Regions from separate parts of the Pectobacterium cacticida genome, predicted to be linked through region 2. Evidence: predicted binding sites of a transcription regulator. Region 2 holds the regulator's gene; each other region holds the start of a gene.
What was found. The regulator PhoB, encoded in region 2, activates phosphate uptake and scavenging genes when phosphate is short. The targets are predictions, from matches to a motif close to CTGTCATAAAACTGNCNNAT.

Region 1 (7,693 bases), 1.2 Mb from region 2:
TGTCTAAAGGGCATGCGTTGGAGCAGGTAGCCAAACTCATCGGCTTTTCGCTTAAGGAATGCGTGGCATTTGGCGACGGCATGAACGACTACGAAATGTTGTCGATGGCCGGAAAAGGCTGCATCATGCAAAACGCACATCAGCGGCTGAAAGACTTGCTGCCGAATTGCGAGGTAATCGGTTCTAACGCGGATGGCGCGGTGCCACGCTACCTACGCGAACTGTTTCTGCAATAATCTCTGTTGGCGTGCCGTCATGTGGTGGGATGCTGTGCGGCGTTGCACGCTCGCCGCACAGCAGGCATAGCTCCCGCGTTACGCGCGCTTAGCTAATTCGGCTTTATGTTTTTTCTCATTCAACATCACAATAATCAACAGAAGTACCGCCAAAATACTGCCGCCAATCATCACCATAAAGCCGCCGTCCCAACCGAAGAAGTCAACGGTATAGCCGACGATGGCGCTGGCGGCGACGGATCCGCCGAGGTAACCGAACAGTCCGGTGAACCCCGCCGCCGTCCCCGCCGCCTTTTTCGGTGCTAATTCCAGCGCGTGCAGGCCAATCAGCATTACCGGACCATAAATTAGAAAGCCGATAATAATCATACAGGCCATGTCTACCCCCGGATTACCGGCCGGATTCAGCCAGTAAACGAGGGTTGCCAACGTCACTAGCGTCATGAAGAACACGCCGGTTGCACCGCGGTTACCTTTGAAGACCTTATCAGACATCCACCCGCACAGTAGCGTGCCCGGAATGCCCGCGTACTCGTATAAGAAGTAGGCCCAGGACGATTTATCCAGTGCGAAGTGTTTCACTTCCTTCAGGTAAGTCGGTGACCAGTCGAGGATGCCGTAACGCAACAGGTAAACGAAAACGTTAGCGATAGCGATGTACCAAAGCAGTTTGTTCGGGAAAACGTACTGCATGAAAATCTGCTTAGCCGTCAGTTCTTCTTCTAGTTTCTCGTTATAATCAACCGGATAATCATTTTTGTACTCTTCAATTGGCGGCAAGCCACAGGATTGCGGGGTGTCTCGCATCAGCGCAAACGCAATCAGGGCAACCAGAATCGCGGCGAACGCCGGCATATAAAGCGCGGCTTTCCAATCATTGAACCAGGCCATGCCCAGCAGGAACAGCAGAGGAGGAATACCGCCACCGACGTTATGGGCGCAATTCCAGATCGACACGATACCGCCGCGTTCTTTTTGTGACCACCAGTGAACCATAGTGCGCCCGCACGGCGGCCATCCCATGCCCTGAAACCAACCGCACAGAAACAGCAAGACAAACATCACGGCAATGCTAGACGTTGCCCACGGCACAAAACCCATGAATAACATGACGGCAGCCGCCAGAATCAGGCCCGCAGGCAGAAACACGCGTGGATTGGAACGATCGGAGACCGAACCCATAATGAATTTGGAAAAGCCATAGGCGATGGAGATACCAGACAGCGCAAAACCAAGATCGCCGCGTGAGAAGCCTTGTTCAATCAGGTAAGGCATCGCCAGCGTGAAATTTTTGCGTACCAGATAATAGGCGGCATAGCCAAAAAAAATCCCCATGAATATTTGCCAGCGTAGACGACGATAGAGGGGGTCCACACGATCCGATGATACGCGCGCCTGGTGGGCCGCAGGCTTAAAAATGCTCAGCATAGATATCTCCAATGCGAAAAAAAACGAGAGATTTTTGTTCTATTACGAAGGCAAGTGTAAAGGGTTCGTCTGTTGATGAGTGTGACTCATGACAATAATGTTTCATTTTTATGAACATGTGACGATTTTTGCGCTCATGTTAGCAAAATTGGAAAATTTCCCGACGGGATTTTGGTGAGATAAATCACGTTAAGAGCGTTTTCACGCCAATTTAATTTCGTTTTTTGTTCGTTTTTGCTCTCTATCAAACATTTATTCTGCTTTTTGTGCCTCTATAACAGCAGACATCCCTCCGCTGGAGCGAAAAGATGAGACAAAATGCGGGTAACTGGCGCGAAACTGACGTGGTTGTCATCGGCGGCGGTGCGACAGGCGCGGGAACGGCACGCGATTGCGCCCTGCGCGGACTGCGTTGCCTGTTGCTGGAACGTTATGATATTGCGACTGGCGCGACCGGCCGTAATCACGGCTTATTACACAGCGGCGCCCGCTATGCGGTAACCGATGGCGAGTCTGCCCGCGAATGTATTCAAGAAAACCAGATTCTCCGTCGCATTGCCCGCCATTGCATAGAACCGACAGACGGCCTGTTTATCACCTTGCCGGAAGACGATCTTGGCTGGCAGGCGCAGTTTATTGCCTCCTGCCAGCGGGCAGGTATCCGCGCCCAAGCGCTGGACCCGCAGGAGGCGCTGCGGCTGGAACCCGCGGCCAATCCGGCGCTGATCGGCGCGGTGCGAGTGCCGGATGGCTCTGTCGATCCTTTCCGCCTGACGGCGGCTAACATGATCGACGCCTGTGAGCACGGTGCTGAAGTGCTGACCTATCACGAAGTCATTGGGTTGATTCGCCAAGGCGATCGAGTCACCGGCGTGCGCGTTTTCGACCATAAAAAAGGAAGAGAGACAGAAATATACGCGCAAGTGGTGGTCAACGCGGGGGGAATCTGGGGACAACGTATCGCAGAATATGCCGATTTATGCGTACGCATGTTTCCGGCGAAAGGCGCGCTACTGATTCTGGGGCATCGCATCAACAACATGGTGATCAACCGCTGCCGCAAACCGGCGGATGCCGATATTCTGGTGCCGGGCGATACCATTTCGCTGATTGGCACCACGTCGACCCACATCGACTACGATCAAATCGATGCAATGCAGGTGACGCCTGCCGAGGTGGAAACGCTGATGCGGGAAGGATCCATGCTAGCCCCTGCGCTCGCGAGTACGCGAATTCTGCGTGCTTATGCCGGTGTCCGTCCTTTGGTCGCCAACGATAGTGACCCGAGTGGGCGTAGCGTGAGCCGCGGCATTGTGCTGCTCGACCATGCCAGCCGCGACGGGCTGGAAGGGTTTCTGACCATTACGGGCGGCAAACTAATGACCTACCGTCTAATGGCGGAGTGGGTGACGGACGCTATCTGCGAAAAACTGGGCCATGACGTAGCCTGCTCGACGGCGCAGACGCCATTGCCCGGCTCTGAATCGCAGGATGAAATGAAAACCGCGACTCACGCCCTGTCAGCTTACCCCGCAGCGAAACCACTCTCTGCGCCGCTGCGCGGTTCAGCGATTTACCGTCACGGTGAACGAGCCGGAAGAATGCTGTCCGGTGACCGCCTGGATCGCAGTCTGGTGTGCGAGTGTGAAGCCGTGACGGCGGGCGAAGTGCGCTACGCGGTAGAAACATTACAGGTGAATAACCTGATTGATTTACGTCGGCGCACGCGTGTGGGCATGGGCACCTGCCAGGGAGAATTGTGCGCCTGTCGTGCGGCGGGCCTGTTGTGTCGTCTGGGCACCGCGACGCCAGCGCAATCGCTCACGCAGCTCAGCGAATTTTTAAATGAACGCTGGAAAGGCATTCGCCCGATCGCGTGGGGCAACGCCCTGCGCGAAAGCGAATTTACCAGTTGGGTTTATCAGGGGCTGTGCGGCCTGACGACCAGCGACAATCAGGAGGATCGCCATGCGCTATGACGTCGTGATCATCGGCGGCGGGCTGGCAGGGTTGACCTGTGGGATTCGTCTGGCGGAACAGGGAAAACGCTGCGCAATGGTTAGCGCCGGACAGAATGCGCTGCATTTTTCTTCCGGCGCGTTGGATTTACTCTCTCATCTTCCTGATGGGCAGCCGGTGAGCCATCCGCTGGAGGCGCTGGAGGCATTGGCGCATCAATCCCCTCGTCACCCCTATTCCCGGATCGGGGCGGCGACGGTCGCCGCACTGTTACCGCAGGTTGAGGCGCTGTTGCAGCGCAGCAATATCGCTCTGTTAGGCCATCATCAACAGAATCACTGGCGTATGACGCCATTAGGCCAGTTTCGCGCATGTTGGCTAAGTCCGGCTGATGGCGTAACGCGTGGCCTGCCGGAGTCCCATTTTGGCGACAACCCGCTCATTGCCGGTATCGACGGCTTTCTGGATTTTCAGTCCCGTATTGTTGCCGGTACGCTTCAGGCACGGGGTATCGCGGCACGCAGTGATGAACTCAAGCTACCGGTGCTGGATCGGCTACGCCAAAACCCCAGTGAATTCCGTGCGGTCAATATTGCCCGCGTGCTCGATCGGCCAGAGAATTACGCGGCGCTGGTGGAAGAGTTGACGCGCTTGGCCAACGGTAACGACGCCATCATCATGCCCGCCTGTTTGGGGTTAGATCGCCCTGAGATCATCGGTGAACTCACCGTGGCGTTGGGTAAGCCGGTGCAGTTGCTGCCAACCTTACCGCCGTCAGTTCTCGGATTGCGTTTGCATCAGGCGCTGGCGCGCCGCTTTTGCCAACTAGGCGGCATGGTGATGCCGGGCGATCGCGCGACGCGTGCCGCGTTTTCCCCCCAGGAGATCGCGGTCTATAGCCATCATCACGGCGATATTCCACTGCGCGCGCAGCACGTGGTGCTGGCAAGCGGCAGCTTCTTCAGTAGCGGGCTGGTGGCGCAGTTCGATCGGGTGACTGAACCGGTCTTTGGGCTGGATGTTCGGTTCGCAGAGCAACGCGAAGGCTGGAGCCAGCAGGATGTGTTTGCGCCGCAGCCCTATAGGCAATTTGGGGCGATCGTCGATGAACGCCTGCACCCGCGTATCGGGGGAAAAACGGTCAACAATCTGTACGCGATTGGCGCAGTGCTGGAAGGCTTCGACCCTATTGCGCAGGGATGCGGAGCGGGTGTTTCCTTACTCAGCGCGATCCATGTTGCCGAACAGATTTTAAAGGGGGCAACCCATGAACCTGCTTGACGATAACCGCTTTGAAGATTGCATCAAATGTACGGTTTGCACCACATATTGCCCGGTGTCGCGCGTTAACCCGCTTTATCCCGGCCCGAAACAGGCTGGGCCGGATGGCGAACGTCTGCGGCGCAAAGATCCGGCGCTGTACGATGAGGCGCTGAAATATTGTACTAACTGCAAACGCTGTGAGGTCGCCTGCCCGTCGGACGTCAACATCGGCGACATTATTCAGCGTGCGAAAGCGGCGCACAGTAACCATAAGCCAACGCTGCGCGACGCGATTCTGAGCCATACCGATTTCATGGGGTCGGTGGCGACGCCGTTTGCGCCGCTGGTTAATACGGCGACCGGTCTTAAACCCGTGCGCCAACTGCTGGATAAAGCGTTAAAGATCGACCATCGTCGCCAATTACCGACCTATTCGTTCGGCACCTTTCGCCGCTGGTATCGCCGACAGGCGGCAAAGCAGCGCGCTTATGATGAACAGATCGCTTATTTCCACGGCTGCTATGTGAATTATAACCATCCACAATTGGGTAAAGATCTGGTGCGGGTTTTTAACGCGCTAGGTATTGGCGTTCAGTTGCTGAATAAAGAGAAATGTTGCGGTGTGCCGCTGATCGCCAATGGTTTTCATGACAGAGCCAGAAAACAGGCGCGTGCCAACATTGCCTCGCTGGATGAGGCGATCAATCAGAAATCGCTGGCGGTCGTTGCAACGTCTTCGAGCTGTACGTTCACATTACGGGACGAATATCCACATCTGCTGGGCGTGGATAACGGCCACGTGCGCGATGGCGTTGAACTGGTCACGCGTAAACTCTATCGACTGTTGGAAGACGAAGGGAAAACGCTGGCGTTGCGTCAAGTACCACTTCGGGTGGCGTACCATACGCCCTGCCATTTGGAACGGATGGGCTGGACGGCCTACACGCTGGCATTGCTACAACGTATTCCCGGCCTACAATTGATAATGTTGGATTCCCAATGCTGCGGTATCGCGGGCACTTACGGCTTCAAAAAAGAGAATTACGCCACCTCGCAAGGCATTGGCGCACCGCTGTTTCGTCAGATTGAAGCGAGCGGTGCCGATATCGTCGTCACCGATTGCGAAACCTGTAAATGGCAGATCGAGATGTCCACCAGCAAACCGTGCGAACATCCGATCACGCTGCTGGCGAGCGCATTGGCATCGCCACCGTAACCCACAAAAAATAGGGGAGAAATGAGCCTAATTCCATCCCGTATTGCGAATAAGAATTTATCGCAAAAATCACTTTACAGACGCGAATGATAATGATTATTATTGCTATGCATTCTGGGGGAACGGTGCCGTGTACCTGTGTTAGCTATCAATGGTGTTCGCGTTTATCCCGTTACCCCGTGAAGGCATGACATTGCTCACATTGCTTCCAGTATTATTTAGCCAGCTCGGGTGCTGGCTTTTTTTTATCTGTTTTTCCTGCGTTTTACCTATCCTGTTCTGATTTTTCGAACAGTGCGATGAGTTTTTTCCGCTATCTTATTCTCCCCTGCCCATTACACTTTCCTTATCAAAAACGTGGGAGGAAATAACATGATCTATTTACGTCAGGCGCACGAACGCGAGCATGCGAATCACGGTTGGCTCGATAGTTGGCATACGTTTTCATTTGCCGATTACTACGATCCTGACTTTATGGGGTTTTCGGCGCTGCGCGTGATCAATGAAGACGTTATCGCAGGCGGCCAGGGCTTTGGCACGCATCCGCACAAAGATATGGAAATTCTGACCTATGTTTTATCCGGTACGGTTGAGCATCAGGACAGCATGGGCAATAAAGAACGGGTGCCGGCGGGTGAATTTCAGATCATGAGTGCGGGAACGGGAATCCGTCATTCGGAATACAATGCCAGCGAGCATGAGCCGCTGCATCTGTATCAAATCTGGATTATTCCAGAAAAGACCGGGTTGACGCCGCGCTACGAGCAGAAGCGCTTTGATGTGCAGCAAGGGCGTCAGTTGGTGTTGTCACCAGATGCGCGTGACGGCTCGCTGAAGGTTTTTCAGGACATGACACTGTGGCGTTGGGCGCTGAAGGCGCAGGAGCACGCGGTGTATCAGATTCAGGCTGCACGCCGTATCTGGATTCAGGTGGTGCGTGGTACGGTCGAGGTTAACGGGCAACATGCGGGCACTAGCGATGCGCTTGCGATCTGGGACGAAACCGCGGTGACGGTACACGCCAGCGAGGATAGCGAGATTCTGCTGTTTGATTTGCCACCAGTATAAGAATGGCGCATTTTTTGCTAGACTCAGTCGACTGTTTTGCAGGCATTTTTAGTTGACGATGAAGAAAAAAAGACCCGTTCTCCAAGATGTAGCCGACCGTGTCGGGGTGACTAAAATGACGGTAAGCCGCTATTTACGTAACCCCGCACAGGTTTCAGCCGCGTTGCAGAAAAAAATTGCCGTTGCCTTGGATGAGCTGGGCTATATCCCGAATCTCGCACCCAATATGCTAGCGAGTGCGACCAGCCGGGCGATTGGCGTGCTGCTGCCGTCATTAACGAATCAGGTGTTTGCCGAAGTACTGCGCGGGATAGAGCGCACGGCTGAGGCGCACGGCTATCAGACCATGCTGGCCCACTATGGTTATCACCCCGACAAAGAAGAACAACGCTTAACCTCACTGCTGTCCTATCACATCGATGGACTTATCCTCGCCGAACGCGCCCACACGCCACGAACGCGCCAAATGCTGGATGTCGCGGGTATTCCGGTCGTAGAACTCATGGATTCCGCCTCACCTTGT
Region 2 (7,693 bases):
AAGAACCCGCCATGACTCCACAGGTTATGAATACCGGTAGGTTGGCCGCCATTGCCAATTCCCCAAATGATGATACCGATACCGGCGACAATCATAATGATAATGGTGGCGACCTTGAAGAAAGAGAGCCAGAACTCCAACTCACCAAAGGCTTTCACATTCATCAGATTAATCGCGCCAATGATGAGCACCACGCTCAAAACCCATACCCAATGCGGCACGGCAGGAAACCAGACCCCCATATAGATACCGAATGCGGTAACATCGGCAATGGCGACGATCAGCATCTCAAAACAGTAAGTCCAACCGGTGATATAGCCCGCCAAAGGCCCTAGATAATCCTGAGCATAGCGAGAAAACGAGCTAGATTGCGGATTGTGTACCGACATTTCGCCCAGCGCGCGCATGATAATGTACGCAACCACGCCACCGATCAGATAAGCCAACAACACGCTGGGACCGGCCATTTGGATCGCATTAGCGGAACCATAAAACAGGCCGGTTCCAATCGCAGAGCCTAAAGCGATAAAACGAATATGCCGCGTGCTTAACCCACGCTTGAGCGTTGAGGATGGTTGTTCCATTGATAAGCAAACCCTGTCTTAGACAAAAAAAATAGGACAAAAAGAAAAACCACAGGCCTCTGCCTGTGGTACAGAAATCCAACATGACACTTGAACAATACGGCATCAAACAGCCTCGGCGCAGTGAGAAAACGCTATGACTGATGTACCGCCACGTCCCGGCGACCGCATTGTCTGTCATAAATCACTACAACCAACAAAACTAGCAGCGATGGCGGCAACCAGGCCAATCCTTGTTCACTGAGTGGCAGGTTAAGGCCCCACTCTGGCAATAGTGATTTGAAAGTCGACGACTTTATACCATCGATCATGCCAAATAACAGACTGACTAACATCACAGGCGCCACAATACGAGAAGCACTATTCCACCAACGTAGCGTAAAGCTCAATAACACCAGAATGATACACGGCGGATAAATTGCCGTAAGTACAGGAATAGAGAGCTGGATCAGATGGCTTAAGCCCAAATTGGATACCACCATAGAAAATGCGCCTAATACCCATACCAGCGTGCGATAGGACAGCGGTAGATATTGTGCAAAGAATTCGGCACAGGCACAGGTTAGCCCCACCGCCGTCACCAGACATGCGATGAAAATTAGCAACGCCAGAAAACTGCTGCCCATATTGCCAAAGGTGTGTTGCACGTAAGCGTGAAGAATTTCAGCGCCGTTTTGCGCCTGCGGCACGAGTTCACCGCTGACTGAGCCAAGCCGAAAAAGACTTAAATAGACCAGCGTCAAACCGACACCGGCAATTAATCCCGCCCAAACGGTGTAACGCGTCAGTAACCCTGGGCTTGTCACGCCACGAGATCGGGCGGCGTTTACGATCACAATACCAAAGACCATCGCACCCAGTGTATCCATCGTCAGATAACCGTTGACGAAACCGGTGGAAAACGGCAAATGCTCATACGCCTCAGACGCAGGGATCGGCGAACCGGCAGGCCACAATACTGCCGCTATCCCCAGCACCGCCAGCGCCAGAATTTTCAATGGCGCGAGTACATGACCTACTGTATCCAGCAATTTGCCTGGATACAGGGATATCGCAATAACAATGGCGAAATAAATCAGGCTATAAATCAACAGCGGAGACGCGGTGTTGCCGACTAAAGGCGCCAGACCGACTTCAAACGATACCGTTGCGGTGCGCGGCGTCGCAAACAGCGGCCCCACGGCCAAATAGCACACCGTAGCCAAAACTAAACCCGCTTTTTTACCCATCGGCGAGCTCAGCGCTTCAACACCGCCGCCAACCCGGGCTAGCGCGATCACGGTCAGCACGGGCAAACCCACCGCCGTAAGCAGGAAGCCTATCGCTGCCGTCCAAACCTGTTCTCCCGCTTGCGCTCCCACCATCGGCGGGAAAATAATATTCCCCGCGCCTACGAATAAAGCAAAGGTCATAAAACCTAATGCCATAATATCTTTGGACGTTAAACGATGACTCATAGCGATGTCGTAATGCCTGTATCAAATCGGTAAAAAGAAGCTGTGTCGCGTATTGTTGCCACAAATCGGCCCATACATAGGTAATCGAAAAGCACAACGATCAACACGCTGGCGACGTATAAAGGGCAAGTCGCATAGAGGCGTTATTTTGCACAGCGATATAGGGGCATAAGTAAAACTTCTGTAGCGTTAAAAGACAAGCGATGATCCTAAAACCAAGATATCAGCCCGCATTTTATAGAAATGCTAGAATAAAATTCTGCTAAATGTGGTTTGCGTATCACACGATTTATGCATTTATCGATGTTTTTTGCAAAAAAAGAGTTCAATGCCGTAGCGGCATGCGCTTTTCAACCATTAAGCGCATTGCTCAGGATAAGATAGATAGCGATCAGGATAAGACCCTATCCCATTAGGGCTCTACGTAAAATAAAAATTAAGGCCGAATCCTGAGATCCGGCCTTTTATCATCGACAGGCAAACGCGACGTGACGCGCTTTACCCCCACACGCGATGCGCAATATCCACAACAAGTTTCAACTTATTCCACTGCTGCTCTTCGGTCAGACTATTCCCTTCTTCCGTTGAGGCAAAACCACACTGCGGGCTCAGACAAAGCTGGTTGATATCAACATACTTAGTGGCTTCCTCAATACGCGCCTGAACCACATCGGCATCTTCCAGTTCACCCGTCTTGGTGGTGATCAGCCCCAACACCACCTGCTGATGACCCGGCTTCACAAAACGCAGCGGCTCAAACCCACCCGCTCTTTCGCTATCGTATTCCAGGAAAAACGCATCGACGTTCACTTCGCCAAACAGAATTTCCGCCACGGGTTCATATCCGCCTTCGGAAATCCAGGTTGATCGGAAATTACCCCGGCAAACATGTAAACCAATAACCAAATCAGCGGGTTTATCCGCCAAGGCTTTATTCAGGACATCGGCATACGTGCGCGCTAATTGCGCCGGATCATCACCACGTTCACGCATCTGACGCTTTTGATCGTCTGAACAGAGATAGGCCCATACGGTATCATCCAATTGCAGGAAACGGCAGCCAGCATCATAAAAGGCGTGAATCGCATCGCGCCAGGTTTGCGCCAGATCATCAAAATAGTCGGCCAGATCGGGATAAACCGTTGCATCAATCGCTTTGCGTCCACCGCGAAAATGCATCACGCTCGGACTAGGAATCGTCATCTTGGCGACGGCATCCCCTGAAATACTCTTCAGATAGCGGAAATGATCGAGCATGGGATGTTGGGCGTTAAAACGGACTTTATCCACAACGCGAATGGCATGGGATTTGGTTTGAATACCGTTGAATTGGATACCGTGTTCAGCTTCGTAACGTTCTACGCCATGTAAATCGGCGAAGAAATCGAAGTGCCACCAGGCTCGACGAAATTCACCATCGGTAACCACCTGCAAGCCCGCTTCACGTTGCTTTTCCACTACGCGCAAAATCTCACGATCTTCGATATTACGCAGAGTGATGTCGTCAATCTCGCCTGCCTGATGCTGAATGCGAGCCTGCTTGATGGCCGCTGGACGGAGAAAACTGCCGACGATTTCGGCACGAAAAGGGAATGAATGGGTTGCCATGTATTGCTCCTGAACTATTGCCCGCACGCTTCTTCAAGAAAAACGCACACTGGAAAATGGTTTCTATATGAAATAATCATCCAGAATGATTGTTACATCATACATCTATTTAGCCATCTGGACGTCTGAATTTGTCGCTATCCTGTCATGTAACCCTGATCAGGGCAATTGAAGAATGCTCATGTAACATGAATAAAATTCATTTAAGGTTAAGTATGGTCATATACGGACAGGCGACGACATTATTTCAGCAAGCCAATCTGCTGTCGCGCCTGATGCCGCACGGCCTCCGGCAATGGCAGGTAACCATCCTGGCTGACCAGCGACTGCCCCGTTTCAGAGAGCACGCGATCTAAAAAAGCCGCCACCAGCGCATCCAGCGCCTGGCCGGGTGCCTTATTCACATAGATGTAGAGATAGCGGGTGTAGGGATATAAACCACTGCGGATATTTTCAGTTGAGGGGAAGATATAATCGTGCCCTTCCACCGCCAGAGGTACCATCCTGACTCCACTCGCGCGAAAGCCCACGCTGGCGTAGCCAATAGCCTCGGTTGAGGCGGCAACGGCCTGCACGACAGAGGACGATCCGGGCAACTCATTCACTTGCGGAAGAAAATCACCGCTGCAAAGCGCCCTTTGTTTGAAAAAGCCATAGGTTCCCGACGCTGAATTTCGTCCATAGCGCAGTAACGCGCGCCGTTGCCAACTGCCGTGCAAGCCGAGGTCGCCCCAGAATTTTATCGGCTGGTGGTGGCCGCAGCGCTGCGTAATGGAAAAGATTGCATCCAACTGTGAAACATTCAGCCCAGGTAGTGGGTTATCCTGATTAACCAACACAACCAGCGCATCCATCGCTACCGGCACAGCCAAGGGTGGATAACCATAGTGTCGGACAAATGCCTCGATTTCACTGGCTTTCATCGCCCGGCTCATCGGCCCAAGTTGCGCCGCTCCCGATGCCAGAGACGTTGGCGCGGAAGATGACCCAGCGGCCTGAATCTGTAAATTCACGTTTGGGTAGTGCTGGTTGAAATCAGCCGCCCAGAACGTCATGAGATTAGCCAGCGTATCCGATCCCGCGCTGGATAGATTCCCCGCCAGCATCTGGCGAGGCTGAGCAAAACAAAACGCGCCGATCAGCAGTAGCCAAGCGCCAGCAATACGAATGGCGAGTCTCATCAATACTATTTTCCGTCAGGCCGAAGATTTTGTCGTATTCTCGGCCAGAGAGGTCGGTACAATCAACGGGTTCGGCAGGGTAAAGACAAATCGCGCTCCCAAACCATCCTCGCTCATGATTTCCAGACGGGAATCATGGTGGCTGAGCGCGTGTTTAACAATTGCCAGCCCCAGCCCGCTGCCACCGGTCTGCCGTGAACGCGCTTTGTCAACCCGGTAAAAGCGTTCTGTTAGGCGTGGTAAATGCTCGGCCGCAATTCCCGGCCCGTTATCGCTAACCTGAAACTGCGCCCCCTGCGGAACCTTCTGCCAACACACTTCGATATGCGTCCCTTCTGGAGTATGGTTAACGGCGTTATAGACCAGATTGGATACGGCGCTACGGAGTTGTTCTTCATTGCCAAACACGCGAAGGTTTTCATTTACGCGGAAGACTATCTCATGGCGTCCCTGGCTCAGCGTCTGCGCTTCTCGTTGCAATACGCGCAATATCAGCGGAATATCTACTTTTTCATTTAGATCAATCGCCGTAGCCGCCTCAATACGGGATAACGTTAGCAGTTGTTTAACTAATCCGTCCATCCGCCGAGTCTGCTCCTGCATCGTACTCAACGCTTTCCCTCGCAACGCCGCATCCAACGTATCTTCCTGCATCATTTCCAAATACCCTTGCAGCACCGTAAGCGGCGTTCGCAGCTCATGACTGACATTAGCGAAAAAGTTACGTCTGGCGCCTTCAAGCTGGTGCATTTGCGTAACATCGCGTACCACCATCAGTAACTGCCCTGCGGAATACGGCATTATGCGAAATTCAACATGGTGGGAATTATTCAATTGCAGTGTGAGAGGGCGGCTAAAATCCTGCGCCTTCATGTAATTGGTAAAGTCGGGATAACGTAATAAGTTAAGAATATTTTGACCGTTATCCTCCGGCCAACGGAAACTTAACAGATGCTGCGCCAGATGATTACACCAAAAGATGGTCCCGTCTTCGGTAGTCATTACCACGGCATCGGGTAAAGATTCGGCACCGCTACGGAATCGTTTGATTAAAAGCGCCAGTTCGCGGCGACGGCGGCGATTACGTAATTGCATCTGATAAAGGCCGTAAAACAGCGGCTCCCAGCTCCAACGGCCGGGCGGCGGCGTCATACTGCGATCGACCCACAGCCAATGGGATAGTTTCAACTGGTTATAAAAATTCCAGCAGAGCAGGCTCAGTACGGCGACCAGCAGGAACCAGGGCAGATAGCCAAAAATCAGCCCCAGTAGCACCGCAGGCAAACAAAAAAAAGCCAGCTCCAATGCTAGCCTTTTCCAGGATAAACGCTCTAGCACGTTAACATTTCTCCGGTGAATACCACCTCAGTAACGCGTTGAAAAACGGTAACCCGTTCCCCGAACGGTTTGCACCATTTTGTCATGCCCGCTGGTTTCCAGCGCTTTACGCAGGCGACGAATATGGACATCGACGGTTCGATCTTCTACATAAACGTTAGTGCCCCACACATGATTGAGCAACTGTTCCCGACTATAAACACGCTCGGGGTGTGTCATAAAAAAATGCAGCAATTTAAATTCCGTCGGCCCCATGTCCAACGCAAGCTCTTCGGTCGTCACGCGATGCGAGGAAGGATCGAGGCTTAATCCACGCATTTCGATCACATCTTCCACCGCCATCGGCGAAATGCGGCGCATAACCGCTTTGATGCGTGCAACCAACTCTTTGGGCGAAAACGGCTTGGTAATATAATCATCCGCGCCGACTTCCAGCCCGCGCACACGGTCCTCTTCCTCACCGCGGGCGGTCAACATCATCACCGGAATATCACGCGTCAGCGCCTCCCGCTTCATATGCTTGATAAATTGCAAGCCCGAACCACCCGGCAGCATCCAGTCTAATAGCACCAAATCAGGAAAGGGTTCCGACAACTGCGTTACCGCGCTGTCATAATCTTCAGCTTCAACTGGCTGATAGCCATTTTGCTCCAGTACAAAGCAAACCATTTCACGGATTGGTGCTTCATCTTCCACGACTAATATGCGTTTTGCCATCGTTAATCCTGTCGTTAATCATCGTCGCTGTTAGCAGGCGGAGGCATTATGCGTCAGTTTTATGACAGATTTATGAAAAACGCCTGACCTCTCATTGTAGGCTATTGCACCCTAGACATCCTGTTTTTCGAGCCGCATTGCAAACGCTCAATTCCCCGCGCGACAGCCATCACCCTTGCTCTATATAATCGTAGCATGACGATGACAGATCACTATCGCGACGAGATAGGCGTTTCCTTATTCGCAATTCGCATAATGAATAATGACAATGCCTATCGTATAAATATTGAGAGAGCCCAATGCGCATTATCCACACCGCCGATTGGCATTTAGGACAATATTTTTATTCCAAAAGCCGCGCCGCGGAACATCAGGCTTTCCTGCACTGGCTCATTGCCCAGGTGGTTCAACATGAAGTCGACGCTGTTATCGTCGCGGGGGATATTTTTGATAACGGTTCCCCCCCTAGCTATGCGCGAGAAATGTACTATCGCTTTGTCGTTGAACTACAGCGAACAGGCTGCCAGCTTGTCATTCTCGGTGGAAACCATGACTCGGTGGCGATGTTAAACGAATCCCGTGATGTACTGGCCTGCCTGAATACGCAGGTCGTTGCCAGCGCCAGTGATGATCCCGCTCAACAGGTGCTGTTACTGGAAAACCGTCAGCATCAACCCGGCGCCCTGCTCTGCGCAATTCCTTATTTGCGTCCACGAGATGTGCTCACTAGCAAAGCCGGGCAATCAGGCGATGAAAAACAGTTCGCGCTTCAGGAAGCGATTACGACGCACTACCAGCGCAGTTACCA
Region 3 (7,693 bases), 990 kb from region 2:
TAGGACGTTACCTACCGGCTGCTGGAAATACTTGGCAAATAGCGGCGCAAAAATAAACAGCCCCCACATGCCATAAACAATACTCGGAATGGCCGCCAGTAATTCAATCGCCACGCCAAGCGGGCGTTTCAACCATGCTGGCGCCAGTTCAGTCAGAAATAACGCAATCCCGAAGCTAATCGGGATGGCGATAATGAGTGCAATAAGCGAGGTCACGACAGTACCGTAAATCGGTACCAGCGCACCAAATTGTTCTGCGGGCGCATCCCATTCTTTCGTCCACAAGAAGGCAAAACCAAACTTTTCGATGCTCGGCCAGGATGCCACAATCAGGGAAACGATGATGCCTCCCAATAACAGCAACGTGACCAGCGCCGCCAGTTTTACCAGCGTGCCGAAAAGGATATCGCCATATTTCCCCGGGGCTTTGATAGTTGGCTTGTACTCAGCCATACGTCTCTCTTCTCGTTTTAACAACATTAAATAAGCTATTGAAGGCAGAGAAGTTACCATCACCTCTCCGCCCCGATACAACCTGTTGTTCTACTGCTTATTTTCCAGAATCTGACAACCTCATCATGATCTGGTTACCAACACGATGGATACGCTAAATTAGTACAGCGCTTTACCGCTGCTATCTTTTATCTGCGTTTTCCATGCTGCGCGGATTTGCTCAACAACTTCTTGTGGCAACGTAGCATAATCTAACGCTTCAGCTTGCTCACCACCCTTATTGAACGCCCAATCGAAGAATTTCAACACTTCAGCGCCCTGCTCAGGTTTATCCTGTTTAGTATGAACCAGAATAAACGTGGTTGACGTGATCGGCCAGGCATCCGCGCCTTTTTGATTGGTTAGATCCTGAGCAAATGACTTGCTCCAGTCGATCCCTTTAGCCGCATTACTGAAGTTAGGGCCTGTCGGGCTGACCGCTTTGCCATCAGCAGAAACCAGTTTGGTGTAAGCCAGGTTATTCTGTTTAGCATACGCGTATTCAACATAACCGATAGAACCAGGCAGACGTTGTACGAACGCGGCGATACCATCGTTGCCTTTACCACCCAGACCGGTCGGCCAGTTTACGGTAGAGCCGGCGCCAATCTTCTCTTTCCATTCAGGGTTTACTTTAGACAGGTAGCTGGTGAACACGAAAGAGGTTCCTGAACCATCAGCACGACGAACCACGGCGATATCCTGATCCGGCAGTTTGGCGTTCGGGTTCAGTTTAGTGATAGCCGGGTCATTCCATTTTTTGATTTTACCCAGGTAGATATCACCCAGCGTTTTACCATCCAGCGTTAAATCGCCAGTTTTAATACCCGGGATGTTGACTGCCAGCACCACGCCGCCGATCACGGTTGGGAACTGGAATAGACCGTCTTGCGCTAATTTGTCGTCAGACAACGGCGCATCGGAAGCACCAAAATCTACCGTTTTAGCAATAATTTGTTTTACACCGCCAGAAGATCCAATCCCTTGATAGTTAACTTTATTACCGGTTTCTTTTTGGTAGGAATCAGCCCATTTGGCATAAACAGGCGCTGGGAATGTCGCACCAGCGCCGGTGAGGTTAGCAGCAGCAAAAGCAGAAAATGCCGTTAGAGAAAGAGTTGCCGCAACAACACTGGCAAGAGTGGTACGCATCAGTTTCATAATCCCTCCTGTGGGATACTCGACGTGTCAACGTGGAGCCGTTATCAATCAGAGTTATCAAATCAGAGTGTAGTTTGCAGAAGGAAAAATAGGACAATTCAGTGACAGTAAAATGTAGATAATGTGACAGTTTTATGACAATGAAGATGTACAGGTAAAAAGTAAGCACCGCCGACCAGAATACCGGTTCAGATCGGTGCTGATAAAAAACAGTGAGTCAATCGATGGGGAGACAGATCATCAACCCCATCGACTTTCCCGGCTCAGAGAGCCGGGATCTCATCAGAATGTAACATTCAGCTTAGCCCAGAAGGTTCGTCCAGGCTCGTTAACCGACGTATTCGCCGAATAGCCGAAGCTGCTGTTACCCGCCAGATTTAAATGCTCGCTATAGGCCTTGTCAAATAAGTTGTCTACCCCGGCGCTTAGCTTAACGTGTTTATTGACCCGATAAGCCGCATTCGCAGAAAAGACCGCAAAACCGGCGCTGTGGTCGAAATCTTTCCCGACGACATTACCATTATTGTTATCGGTTCGATGCTGCGCGCTGACGATACGTAATAGCCCAGCGCTACTCCAATCCCCTTTTTCCCAGGTTAACCCCAGCCGCGCTTCCAGCGGCGGGATTTGTGGTAACGGTTGGTGGTCATCGGTATTTTTACCCCAGGAGTAGGCTACGCTGGCGTCTGTTTTCCACGCGTCGGTTAACTGATAGCTTACCCCAGCTTCCCCTCCCATGATTGTGGCGTCTATGTTATCGACCTGACTGTCACGCGGATTGGTGGGATCGTAGCGAAAGAGAATAAAATCGTTTACCCGCCCAACGTAAGCCGATACCCAACCATTGAGTTGGCTGCCTTTGTACTGCGCACCGATATCAATCTGGGTGGTTTTTTCCGTTTTAACACGGTCAAACGTATTGGTAGATCCATCCGGCCAATACTTTTTGGGCGAAAATAGCTCCCAATAGTCGGGAAATCGCTCGGTGTAGCCCACTCCGGCATAAAACATGACTGGAATATCAGCAAGATGATGCTCAAGACGGACAAACCCCGCCGGCAGCGTATCAGTGCGTTTAGAGGAACCTGTTTGGGTGAAATTATCGACAATCACCCGATCCAGACGCGCTCCGCTGATAACGCTGCTGTGCTCTGTAGCCATCCATGTCAGCTCGCTAAACACGCCATAATCATGGAAGCGGGCATCTTTCGTCCACCCTGCATTGCTTTTGTTGCGGTGGGTATTAAGTTGCGTATCCGCACCGCTGCGCAATTCCACGTCTGACCACTGCCAGGTTCCCATCATGCGGCCGCCCACCGTTCGGCGATCGAGCTCCATCGCCATTGGCCCGTTCATCATCATCTTGGCACCGGAATGCATCGAGGACCCCATTCCTGATCCCATCGATCCGCCGCCGTGCCCCGTTCCGCCAGGCGTAGTCATCCCCCCCGGTGAACGCAGTGAGTAATTATCCATAACGTGGTCAGCGTAGTTGTAATAAACATTGGCCTCAAATTTGTCAAAGACCTCACCGATATTGGACTTCTCAACGCGCATTCCCAGACTTTCTCGCTTGAACTGGGAGCCATCCATCCCCCGGCCGGCATAACGGGCTTCGCCATCCCCTTTTCCCGCCGTTAGCTCAATCAGTGTATCTTTGTCTGGCGTCCAACCGAGCGCCATATCGCCATTCCATTTATCCCATTTTGACGGTACACGTTTGCCAGCGCCGTCTTTATAGTCATCAGCACGTGATTTATTTCCCATCAACCGCAGATAGCCTTCTTCACTGCCTACGCTAATGTCTGCATTTTGATCCCACCGGCGGTTTGAGCCAGATAGCAGGCTGGCCGAACCTTGAATACCGGGTTGGTCAAATCGTGGCGGCTCACGGTCAAAGCGTAGCGTTCCGGCTGAATTTCCCGGCCCCCACAGTACGGTTTGCGGCCCCTTAATAAACGTCATAAGATCATAACTTTCCGGGGAAATATATGAACTGGGCGCATCCATGCGCGCCGGACAGGCACCCAGCATTTCTCCGTTGTTGGTCAAAATACGCAAGCGTGAGCCGAACATGCCGCGAAAGACCGGATCGCCATTGGTGCCGCCGTTACGAATCTGCGAAAAACCCGGAATCGTTTTCAGGTAATCGGAACCATCGCTCGCGGGGACAGGCTGGCGCGGCGTTTTGGGTGAAGTGACGATTTCCAGGGGCGAAGAAAGGGGCGCGGTTACGATCATAACAGGGCCTTCGTTCTGCTCATGGCTGTGCGGCTCATCGGCGAACGTTGTCCCCGAAAGAAGTGCTAACAAAACCATAGAAGCGATTGGTGTCAGTACAACATCATGTTTTTTCATCATATCCCTTACTGTTTTTCTGGCGTAAGCCCATCCGGCCCATCAAGAGATGAGCTAAAAGGCAACGCAATCGTGGTAATTAGTGGTTACACGGAAACAGAAAAGCAGCAGGGGGAGCACGCGCGCGCTGAGGCGACCAGGCGCGATAAATTGGCGTACAAACGATCGGCATTAACCGGATACGAATAATAAAACGCAGTAGCAGCCAGAGCAGTACCGCCAGTATCAATTGAACAAAAGGTAGGTGAACCAGCAATTGGCAGTAGCCGCAGGCGATCTCCTCCATTGGCGACATCGCGTGGCCGGGCATCATTTGGTGAACCTGAGAAAAGGTACCTTCACAAGGCATCGCCCCCATCATAGCGTGGTGCTTATCCGGCGTGTGCATTGACACAATGGCAGATGAAGGCTGGCAGGCGGCAGTTTGGCGGGTAATGGCTTTAGAGATTACGGGGGCAACAAACAACATGGCGATAGCTAACAACGCAAGCCATGACGCGATGAAATATGTCCGTGTACGCTCGTGCAAAATGCAGCCGGTTATCAGTGTCTTTTCGGTGTAAGTGAGTGTATCTCATTCGCATTGCGAATGTTACAAAAAACACGCAGAACCGGATTAAGAAGATAGAAAATCCGCCTTATGTTCATAGACATAAGGCGGATTTTAGCGACTCGCTACAAAGGGGATCGTTATTCGACAGTCACCGACTTCGCCAGGTTGCGCGGCTGGTCAACATCCGTGCCTTTAATCAGCGCAACATGATAAGACAGCAGTTGCAACGGCACCGTGTAGAAGATCGGGGCAATCACTTCTTCGACATGCGGCAGCGGAATAATCTTCATATTTTCGCTGCTGGTGAAGCCAGCATCTTCATCAGCGAAGACATACAGCTCACCGCCACGCGCGCGAACTTCTTCAATGTTGGATTTCAATTTCTCTAACAATTCGTTGTTCGGCGCCACGACAACCACCGGCATATCGGCATCGATCAGCGCCAGCGGGCCATGTTTTAATTCGCCCGCCGCATAGGCTTCAGCATGGATATAAGAGATCTCTTTCAGCTTCAACGCACCTTCCATGGCGATCGGGTACTGATCGCCGCGCCCTAAGAACAGCGCATGATGTTTGTCAGAGAAACCTTCCGCCAGAGATTCGATGAGTTTGTCCTGAGACAACATCTGTTCAATACGTGCAGGTAATGCCTGCAAGCCATGTACGATGTCATGCTCGATCTGCGCATCCATACCGCGCAGGCGACCAATTCGCGCCACCAGCATTAGTAGGACGGTGAGCTGGGTGGTAAAGGCCTTGGTCGAGGCGACACCAATCTCGACGCCCGCTTTGGTCATCAGCGCCAGATCGGATTCACGCACCAGAGAGGACCCCGCCACGTTACAAATAGCCAGCGACCCCAGATAGCCCAGATCTTTGGACAAACGTAACGCCGCCAGCGTATCTGCCGTTTCCCCTGATTGAGACAGGGTAATCATCAGGCTATTTTTACGTATGGCCGGTTTGCGATAGCGGAATTCGGAAGCGATCTCTACGTCACACGGCACGCCCGCCAACGCTTCGAACCAATAGCGAGACACCATACCGGAGTTATAGGACGTCCCACAGGCGATGATCTGAACATGCTCAACCTTAGCCAGCAGTTCATCCGCTTTCGGGCCTAATTCAGAAAGATCGATCTCACCGTGACTGAAACGCCCTTCAAGGGTGCTCTTAATCGCCATCGGCTGTTCGTAAATCTCTTTCTGCATGTAGTGACGATACGCGCCTTTGTCACCGGCATCGTAATTCACTTTTGATTCGATTTCTTCACGAGTAGCAAGCTGGCCTGATTTATCAAACACGCGCACGTCACGGCGGGTAATCTCCGCTACGTCACCTTCTTCCAGGAACATGAAGCGGCGCGTCACTGGCAGTAGCGCCAGCTGATCGGAGGCGATGAAGTTCTCGCCGACACCAAGACCAATCACCAATGGGCTACCGGAGCGTGCGGCAACCAGCACGCTGGGGTCGCGATTATCCAACACCACCATGCCATAGGCACCGCGCAGTTGTGGGATCACGCGTTTAACCACCTCAACCAGCGTCCCGCCGTTTTGCTTCTGTTCAAAATGAATCAGATGAGCGACCACTTCCGTGTCGGTTTCCGACACAAAACGATAACCGCGACCGATCATCAGTTCGCGCAGCGGTTCGTGATTTTCGATAATGCCGTTGTGGACGATGGTGATATGTTCAGAAACATGCGGGTGAGCGTTCTCTTCGGAAGGTTCACCATGCGTTGCCCAACGGGTATGAGCTATCCCCGTGCCACCGTGTAATGGATGTTCATCAGCGGCCTGAGACAGCACTTGCACTTTCCCCAGGCGACGCAAACGAACAACCTGTCCTTCATTATCCACAACCGCCAGCCCCGCAGAGTCATAACCACGGTATTCAAGACGGCGTAAACCTTCTAACAAGATCTCTGCAACATCACGTTGCGCAACTGCGCCTACAATTCCACACATCGATGGTATTCCTATAAAAGTGACATATTGTGTCACCAGGGATGTCTTAGACCTGATTGTTCCGGTTTTTCCGGATTCCCCGAGCCTTGTAGAGAGTTGGGGATTATTATGTTTTGGCCTGTGTTCTGGTATCGATAAAAACACAGGGCAAAACCGTCTCCGCCGCGTGCGGAGACGAGTAGATTATGGCTTTTTCACCGGGCGTTGCCAGCCAGCGATATGCTTCTGCTTCACTCGGCTGATCACCAGCTCGTTTTCTGCCACATCGCGTGTGACCGTGGTGCCCGCCCCAATCGTTACGCCGTTGGCAATGCTTACCGGCGCGACCAGTTGGGTATCCGATCCGACAAAAACGTCATCGCCGATAATCGTTCGATGTTTGTTCGCGCCATCATAGTTACAGGTGATCGTTCCCGCGCCGATATTAACACCGGAACCAATCTCCGCATCGCCCAAATAGCTCAGATGACCGGCTTTTGATCCTTTACCCAAGCGCGCCTTTTTCAGTTCGACAAAGTTGCCGACATGCGCGCCTTCTGCCAGTTCCGCCCCCGGACGCAAGCGGGCAAACGGGCCAACGGTGCACTGAGCGTCTAACACAGCGTCTTCCAACACAGAATAAGGGCTAATCTCACAGTCATCGCCAATAACGCAATTCTTAATTACACAGCCCGCACCAATTTTCACCCGATGACCTAGCTTAACATGGCCTTCCAACACCACATTGACATCAATCATCACATCACGACCGTGCGCCAGTTCGCCGCGTAAATCAAAACGTTCAGGATCGAGCAGCATAACGCCAGCCAGCAATAGTCTATCTGCCTGTTCATGCTGATAAACCCGCTCCAGCGCCGCCAGTTGACGACGATTATTAACGCCTTCAACTTCGCTCAATCGTTCGGGATGAACCGCTTCGACGCGCTGGCCTTCTTCTGCCGCCATCGCAATGATATCGGTAAGATAAAACTCACCCTGCGCGTTATTGTTGGTTAGCTGGCTTAACCAACGCTTCAAGTCCTTGCCGTTGGCAATCAAAATGCCGGTATTGATCTCATCAATCTGACGCTGTTGTTCGCTAGCATCCTTATGCTCAACGATCCCCACTACAGCCCCGTTTTCCCGCACAATTCGCCCATATCCCGTTGGATCGGCCAGC

Region 1: a site for PhoB is predicted at 1,762-1,781, ahead of glpT (glycerol-3-phosphate transporter). Genes of this name have one in related genera too.
Region 3: a site for PhoB is predicted at 1,775-1,794, ahead of pstS (phosphate ABC transporter substrate-binding protein PstS). Genes of this name have one in related genera too.

What each region holds. Positions count from the first base shown of each region.
Region 1 is NZ_CP133656.1:3,805,199-3,812,891, forward strand. It holds gene yigL (sugar/pyridoxal phosphate phosphatase YigL) at 1-236, shown strand, start outside; gene glpT (glycerol-3-phosphate transporter) at 315-1,664, opposite strand; gene glpA (anaerobic glycerol-3-phosphate dehydrogenase subunit A) at 1,973-3,643, shown strand; gene glpB (glycerol-3-phosphate dehydrogenase subunit GlpB) at 3,633-4,904, shown strand; gene glpC (anaerobic glycerol-3-phosphate dehydrogenase subunit GlpC) at 4,891-6,102, shown strand; gene RFN81_RS17360 (pirin family protein) at 6,475-7,170, shown strand; gene gntR (gluconate operon transcriptional repressor GntR) at 7,229-7,693, shown strand, end outside.
Region 2 is NZ_CP133656.1:931,546-939,238, reverse strand. It holds gene proY (proline-specific permease ProY) at 1-584, opposite strand, end outside; gene brnQ (branched-chain amino acid transport system II carrier protein) at 719-2,041, opposite strand; gene RFN81_RS04415 (cobalamin-independent methionine synthase II family protein) at 2,540-3,649, opposite strand; gene RFN81_RS04410 (PstS family phosphate ABC transporter substrate-binding protein) at 3,892-4,830, opposite strand; gene phoR (phosphate regulon sensor histidine kinase PhoR) at 4,846-6,168, opposite strand; gene phoB (phosphate response regulator transcription factor PhoB) at 6,196-6,885, opposite strand; gene sbcD (exonuclease subunit SbcD) at 7,185-7,693, shown strand, end outside.
Region 3 is NZ_CP133656.1:4,062,053-4,069,745, reverse strand. It holds gene pstC (phosphate ABC transporter permease PstC) at 1-453, opposite strand, end outside; gene pstS (phosphate ABC transporter substrate-binding protein PstS) at 613-1,653, opposite strand; gene RFN81_RS18460 (TonB-dependent copper receptor) at 1,936-4,011, opposite strand; gene RFN81_RS18455 (DUF2946 domain-containing protein) at 4,091-4,540, opposite strand; gene glmS (glutamine--fructose-6-phosphate transaminase (isomerizing)) at 4,702-6,534, opposite strand; gene glmU (bifunctional UDP-N-acetylglucosamine diphosphorylase/glucosamine-1-phosphate N-acetyltransferase GlmU) at 6,718-7,693, opposite strand, start outside.